Regions from separate parts of the Peribacillus sp. NPDC058075 genome, predicted to be linked through region 1. Evidence: riboswitches for the same ligand, from Rfam matches in the RefSeq annotation. Region 1 holds a riboswitch; each other region holds the start of a gene.
The links. Region 1 has a riboswitch for S-adenosylmethionine ahead of ACFVS1_RS16225 (methionine biosynthesis PLP-dependent protein). Riboswitches for the same ligand answer to the same signal wherever they lie in the genome.
Positions count from the first base shown of each region.

Region 1 (2,269 bases):
GTGCCTCCCTTTTTACATGTGCGAATGCTTGCTGCAAGTCACCGATTAAATCATCGCTATCCTCGATGCCAACTGAGAAGCGGAGCAGGCGATTACAAACCCCATTTGCCGTTCTGACTTCAAGCGGTATATCGGCATGTGTTTGTGTGGCAGGATAGGTGATGAAGCTTTCAACCCCTCCAAGGCTTTCTGCAAAGGAAATTAATGAGAGCGATTGTAAAAATGGGTTGACCGCCGATTCATCAATGATGCGGAAAGAAATCATGCCGCCTCTGCCGGGATACAATACATCCGTGACACAATCATGTTCCGATAAGTAATCTACAAGTATCTTGGCATTCTTTTCATGACGCTCCATCCGCAATGCCAGGGTTTTCATTCCGCGCATCAACAGCCAAGAATCAAATGGGCTCAAGACAGCTCCAGTGCCATTATGATGGAAGGCAAGGGCATCGCATAATTCAGCGCCGCTAGCAACGATCAGTCCTGCGAGCACATCATTATGACCACCGAGATACTTGGTTGCACTGTGAATCACAATATCCGCTCCAAGCAGGATGGGTTGTTGAATAAGAGGCGTGTAAAAAGTGTTATCAACGATTAACAATAAATTATATCGTTTGGCCAATGCGGCAACGGCACTAATGTCCGTTTGCTGCATAAGGGGGTTAGTGGGAGTTTCGATGAAGATGGCTTTCGTGTGAGGAGTGATGGCTTTTTCGATATCCTCCAAACAACAAGTGTTTACATAGTCACACTGCAATCCCCATTTTTTAAAACCTTGTTCTAACAGACGATATGTACCGCCATAAAGATCTTCGCTGACAATCCAGGCATCCCCGGATTTAAAAAGGGCGAGAATGGTGGAGATGGCGGCCATTCCTGAACTGCAGGCATAACCTTGGTCTCCTTTTTCCAAATCGGCGATGGATCGCTCCAATAGCTGGCGTGTAGGGTTTCCTGTCCTTGTGTAGTCGAATCCTGTAGATTGGCCAATTCCTTCGTGACGAAAAGCTGTTGAAAAATATACCGGCGGATTGACTGTTCCTGTCGCCGTTTCGCTGCGATTTCCTAATTGAGCAAGATAAGTTTCAGTTTTGTACATGGTTTTCACTGCTCCTTTGAGTTATATAAAATAAAAAAAAGTCTTCTTTAAGAAGAAGACTTTGATTAAGTAGGGACGAGTCATTCTTCTTATCTTCCAAGTTCACAAACTTGTGGAATTAGCACCTTTTCATTGGTTTGAAACAAATGAAGGTTGCTGAGGTGTCATCGGGCCATTCCCTCTACCTCTCTCGATAAGAGTTTAGATTATTCAATTTCTTTTGAATTTACTATATATACAAAATACTGTCAAGGGCATTTTGGGAGTGATAATGCTTGGATGTTCATGACCAGGTCAATTGGAGCCTAGAGGTGTCTACACTTTATGTCTCTAAAAAGAATAATCGAATTTTCATATAAACATGAAGGGAACATGGATTATTCAGAAAAAATGGAAAGGGTCAGCGGGATATTTTTGCTTTAAAATAATAAAGTTTGTACAATGTATGGAGAGAAAGAATAATCCGACATTATTCATTTCATATGCAAAGGGTCTTCAATGAATAGTGCAAACATAGGAGGAGAACACATGGAATACAGAATCGAACGAGATACGATGGGTGAAGTGAAAGTTCCTGCTGATAAATATTGGGGAGCACAAACTGAGAGAAGCCGCAACAATTTCAAAATCGGTAACGAAAAAATGCCGATTGAATTAGTTCGTGCATTTGCATACGTTAAACAAGCTGCGGCAAAGGTGAACTATGATCTTGGTGATCTTTCCGAGGTTAAAAAGAACGCCATCGTCAAGATTTGCGGGGAAATCCTTGAAGGTACGCTTGATGAACATTTCCCGCTTGTAGTTTGGCAAACGGGAAGCGGCACGCAAAGTAATATGAACGTGAATGAAGTGGTCGCCAACAAAGGGAATGAATGGTTAAAAGAAAATGGTGAATCCGAAACCCTTCACCCGAATGATGATGTTAACAAGGCACAAAGCTCAAATGATACTTTTCCGACCGCCATGCATATTGCAGCCTTTATGGAAGTCGCTGAAAAATTGGTTCCTGCCATCAAAGCACTTCGTGATACATTCGATACAAAAGAAAAAGAATTTTGGGATGTCGTGAAAATTGGCCGGACACATCTTCAAGATGCTACACCATTAACATTAGGACAAGAAATTTCCGGTTGGAAAGCGATGCTCGATAAAGATCTAGCGATG
Region 1 covers NZ_JBHVSL010000001.1:3,261,909-3,264,177, reverse strand. The annotation lists gene ACFVS1_RS16225 (methionine biosynthesis PLP-dependent protein) at 1-1,105, opposite strand, end outside; SAM riboswitch class I at 1,192-1,305, opposite strand; gene fumC (class II fumarate hydratase) at 1,634-2,269, shown strand, end outside.

Region 2 (2,269 bases), on a different contig from region 1:
CGTTATCTTTCAAAAACGGCAAAACATTTTATTGAGCTGTTTTGAAGAAAAGCTAGGCCTTCTTAAAGTGCCTAGCTTTTACGTTACATGTAAAGATGAATCATTCCCATACTTCTTTTGCTACATCAACAACGAATTTCAGTTTTTCCCATTGCTGGTCTTCGGTCAGCTTGTTGCCGTGATGGGTGGAGGCAAAGCCGCATTGCGGGCTTAAGCATAATTGTTCGAGAGGAACGAAGTCTGATGCCTCCTTGATGCGAGCCCTGACTGCTTCCTTGTCTTCGATTTCTCCATTTTTTGAAGTGACGACACCCAGTACGACCCGTGCCCCGCCATTTGGAATGAATTCCAATGGTTTGAAATCCCCTGAGCGTTGATCGTCATATTCCAGGAAGAATCCATCGACTTTTTCTTTTGCCAATAAAGTTGGGGCGATACGGGCATAGCTTCCTTCAAACGCCCAAGTTGACTGGTAGTTCCCACGACAGAGGTGTGTGGTGACGACAAGGTCTTCTGGTTTTCCTTCCAATGCGCCATTAATTACGCGAAGTGCAAGGTCGATTAACTGTTCCCTCGTATATTTTCCATCTTTGAACTGGAAATCCGGAGCTGAAAGTCTGGCAATATAAACATCATCCAATTGAAGATAACGCACACCTGCTTCATAAAAGGCTTTCAAAGCATGCTGATACGCCTTGATGATATCATTTGCATAGTCTTCAATATCAGGGTAGACGTCTTCATTATGAATGCCTGCAGCAAATAATTGATTCGGACTGGGAATGGTTTGCTTGGCCACGGCACGTCCGTTCACGATTTTGTTCAATTCAATGAAATCACGGATGAAGGGATGTTCAGGATTGAATGAAACCTTCCCGGTATTGCGAACGTTATATCTCTCTGTTTCCACACCATCGAACGTGAGACCTTTTTCAGTCACATATCCCTCGATGCCATTTAAATGTTCGAGGAAGTCGAAGTGCCACCATGTTCGTCTGAACTCACCGTCGGTAACGGCCTCTAATCCAACTTCAATTTGTTTTTCGACAATCCGATTGATTTCTTCGGTCTCAACTTCACGAAGACGCTCTGCTGAAATGGTACCTTCCTTATAGTTCTTTCTGGCAATATGTAAACGTTCTGGTCTTAATAAACTTCCAACGTGGTCGGCCCTGAATGGCGCTTTCGTTAATGTGATTGACATGTTGCATTCCTTCTTTCTCTTTAAAAATAAAAAACCTCTTCTTAAAAATAAGAAGAGGTGTAGGCAACGAAGCTATATACTCTTCTTATCTTCAAGTTTTTACACTTCTGGAATTAGCACAGTACATGAATCGTCTGTTGCTGAGGCATCAAAGGGCCAGTCCCTCCACCTCTCTTGATAAGAGTTGTCTATTGAATTAAGTATGACTATACAGGTAGTTTGTACAAAGGTCAAGCGTTGAAGGTGGAAAATTTAGAATTTACCGATTATTAATTTGGGCAGAAATGTTAACTGCATCGGGGAACCCGGCATATGCTTTGAGTAGGGAGGGAATGCGAGGATGAGTACATTCAATCCATTCAAAAATGGCATACCGATAACGGTTACTGAAGCTATGATAGAGAGAATCATAAAAATGAAATCCTCTGGTCCGGATATTAAAGTCGAGATTACGCCAAAGCATATTGTGCTTTCCGGAACGATGGAAGTGAAAAAAATGATGTTTAAGAAAAACGTAGCTTTCCGGATTACATTAAAACCGGTTTCTGTGGAAAAAAGAACGATATCATTTGAATTAGTGGAAATGGAACCAATTGACAGGAATTTCATCAACCAAAGGATATTTAACAGACCGCCATTTTTTGAATATGAAAAAAGAGCGATCAAAATGAATGTTAATGCTTGGGACATCGTGAGAAAAATTCCAGTGGGCACAATTAAATCGTATGAACTTGTCGAAGGTGCATTGAAAATGAAACTCTCATTATGAGTTAAGGGATATTTTACATACAACCTTATCCGCAATCTATAAAGGGAGTGCCAGGTATGTTAGTGTTATGGTGAGATTGGTCATGAAAAAAATGTGATTGATAAATCAAGCTCTTTAAAATATACTAAATAACTTGAAGTTTTGAGTTTTTCTGGGAATGAGGAGGATAATGATGGATCAAAAGATTTTACCTGCTTCAGCAAGCATGAAGGATTTTGAAAGATTTCTAGAAAGCTCCTATGAAATAGGTGTGTTTCTTGATTTGCATATATCACAATTGAAAAATGTAAGTATGA
Region 2 covers NZ_JBHVSL010000002.1:18,429-20,697, reverse strand. The annotation lists gene ACFVS1_RS17805 (LysR family transcriptional regulator) at 1-45, shown strand, start outside; gene ACFVS1_RS17800 (5-methyltetrahydropteroyltriglutamate--homocysteine S-methyltransferase) at 101-1,204, opposite strand; SAM riboswitch class I at 1,287-1,388, opposite strand; gene ACFVS1_RS17795 (hypothetical protein) at 1,545-1,973, shown strand; gene ACFVS1_RS17790 (glycerol-3-phosphate responsive antiterminator) at 2,146-2,269, shown strand, end outside.
Region 2: another riboswitch for S-adenosylmethionine. It lies ahead of ACFVS1_RS17800 (5-methyltetrahydropteroyltriglutamate--homocysteine S-methyltransferase); the one in region 1 lies ahead of ACFVS1_RS16225 (methionine biosynthesis PLP-dependent protein).

Region 3 (2,269 bases), 1.9 Mb from region 1:
AACATATAGGCGAACGGTTGTAGTTTTCGACTATATATTGTGTTCATATTCTACCATATTTAATTCTGAAATAGCAACTAAATTACTGAAACTAACCTATGAATTTTTCTGGAAATCAATGATATTTTGTCCATTTAACGGATTATGTGGCTTTTTCACTTCAAATACTTTTAAAAAGCTACAGAATAAATGGATTTTTAGTATAATTTATACATATAGGATGATATAAATTAAATAGGAATGGAAGATGCAAATGGAAAATGGAAAAATCAAATCACTTCATGCCGGAAAGCCGAAACAGGAAATTTTTTCGAATGTCGATATCTTTTCAGCCATGGATAAACAAGTACATGATCATGTGACAGTGACTAAATCAGGCATAAATGGTGATGGGATAGGTAATGTAGAGTTCCATGGAGGTCCTGATCGGGCTTTGTGCTTTTACCCCTTTGAGCATTATTCATTATGGAATGAAAAATTCTCTAAAAAGCTTGATATCCCAGCATTCGGTGAAAATTTAACCGTAGAGGGGATGAGGGAAGAAGACACGTATATCGGCGATATATATCAAATAGGCGAAGTGATTGTGCAAATTAACCAGGGGAGGATACCTTGTTCGACCATTTCCCACTTTAATCAAGAACCTAAGTTTTTGGAACTTGTGCTGAAAACGAGTTTCACTGGTTATTTTGCAAGAGTACTTCAAGAAGGAACGATAAATAAGCAAAACGAAATCGTGCTAATAGATCGTTTGCAAGAAAAAATTTCAGTTCATTATGCAACAGAGGTAATCCTACATAAACGAGATGACCTGGAAGGCGCTAAGGCTTTACTTACTCTAGACTCGTTAGCGGAAGACTGGAAACAAAGAATCTTGAAGAGGGTTAAACCCGCAAAAGATTGAATCATTTTTGCAAAAGTGAAAAAAATGTCGATCAGGTATTGAAATTGACAGATTATTAATGTAAATTAAATATAATCTAATTTTGAAATCTTGTGAAAATTATATAAATGGATCTTATCGAGAGAGGTGGAGGGACTGGCCCGAAGAAACCTCAGCAACCAGCTTAGGCAAAGGTGCTAAATCCAGCAAGCAGAGCTTGATAGATGAGGAGAATGTTTCAAAAAACCTTCTTCTTTGAGAAGGTTTTTTTTTCTTTTCTCTCATACTCATAAAATACGACAAAAACAGGACTGTTTTTGAGAGAGGGTGTAATGATGAATTTTCGTAAAGAAGTGAAAGAAAGAATGTTGGTTGGGGAAGGGGCAATGGGGACCTTATTGTACTCAAATGGCATCGATCAATGTTATGAGGAATTAAACTGCACGAATCCAAATCAAATAGAGTCCATCCACCGTGCCTATCTGGAAGCTGGTGCAGATATCCTTCAATCAAATACATACGGAGCTAATTTCAACAAATTGAAACGGTATGGTCTTGAAGATGAAGTTAACAGAATCAACCGCCAGGGAGTCATTCTAGCTAAAAAAGCGGCAAAAGGAAAGGCGTATGTCTTCGGTACCATAGGGGCACAGCGGAGTATCAGGAAATCGGATTTAAGCATGGAAGAGATTAAACGGGGTTTTCGTGAACAGCTATACAGTCTGTTGATGGAAAACCCGGATGGAATTCTCTTGGAAACCTTTTATGACCTGGAAGAGCTGGAAACCGTCCTGCAAATCGTGAAAAATGAAACTGGACTGCCGATCATCGCAAATGTTTCGATGCATGAACTGGGTAATCTTCAAAATGGAATCCATTTAAATGAAGCCTTTCAAAAACTCGAGCAACTGGGTGCCGATGTTGTTGGGGTGAATTGCCGTCTTGGTCCACATCATATGATCCGTGCCTTGGAAGAAGTGAGTTTGCCGAAGGAAGCATCGATTGCCATATACCCTAATGCCAGCCTTCCTGATTATGTGGATGGAAGGCTCGTCTATAAAGCCGTGCCGGAATACTTTGGGTCAAGTGCCTTGGAACTTCGTGAGCAAGGTGCTTCTATCATAGGCGGGTGCTGTGGAACGACTCCACTGCATATCCAAGCTGTAAAGAATGCGATCGGAAGTTTTGCTCCTGTAAAAGAGAAAGTTACGAAATCCCGCGAAATAGAAATAATTGAAGTGAACGATAGAGAATTGGAGCTTCCACTGTACGAAAAGGCTAAAACGGAAAGGACGATCCTAGTTGAACTTGATCCACCGAAAAAACTGGGAATAGAGAGTTTCATGACCGGTGCTGAGGTTTTGAAAAAAGCAGGGGTCGATTCCA
Region 3 covers NZ_JBHVSL010000001.1:1,406,846-1,409,114, forward strand. The annotation lists gene ACFVS1_RS07130 (MOSC domain-containing protein) at 254-904, shown strand; SAM riboswitch class I at 1,016-1,114, shown strand; gene ACFVS1_RS07135 (bifunctional homocysteine S-methyltransferase/methylenetetrahydrofolate reductase) at 1,219-2,269, shown strand, end outside.
Region 3: another riboswitch for S-adenosylmethionine. It lies ahead of ACFVS1_RS07135 (bifunctional homocysteine S-methyltransferase/methylenetetrahydrofolate reductase); the one in region 1 lies ahead of ACFVS1_RS16225 (methionine biosynthesis PLP-dependent protein).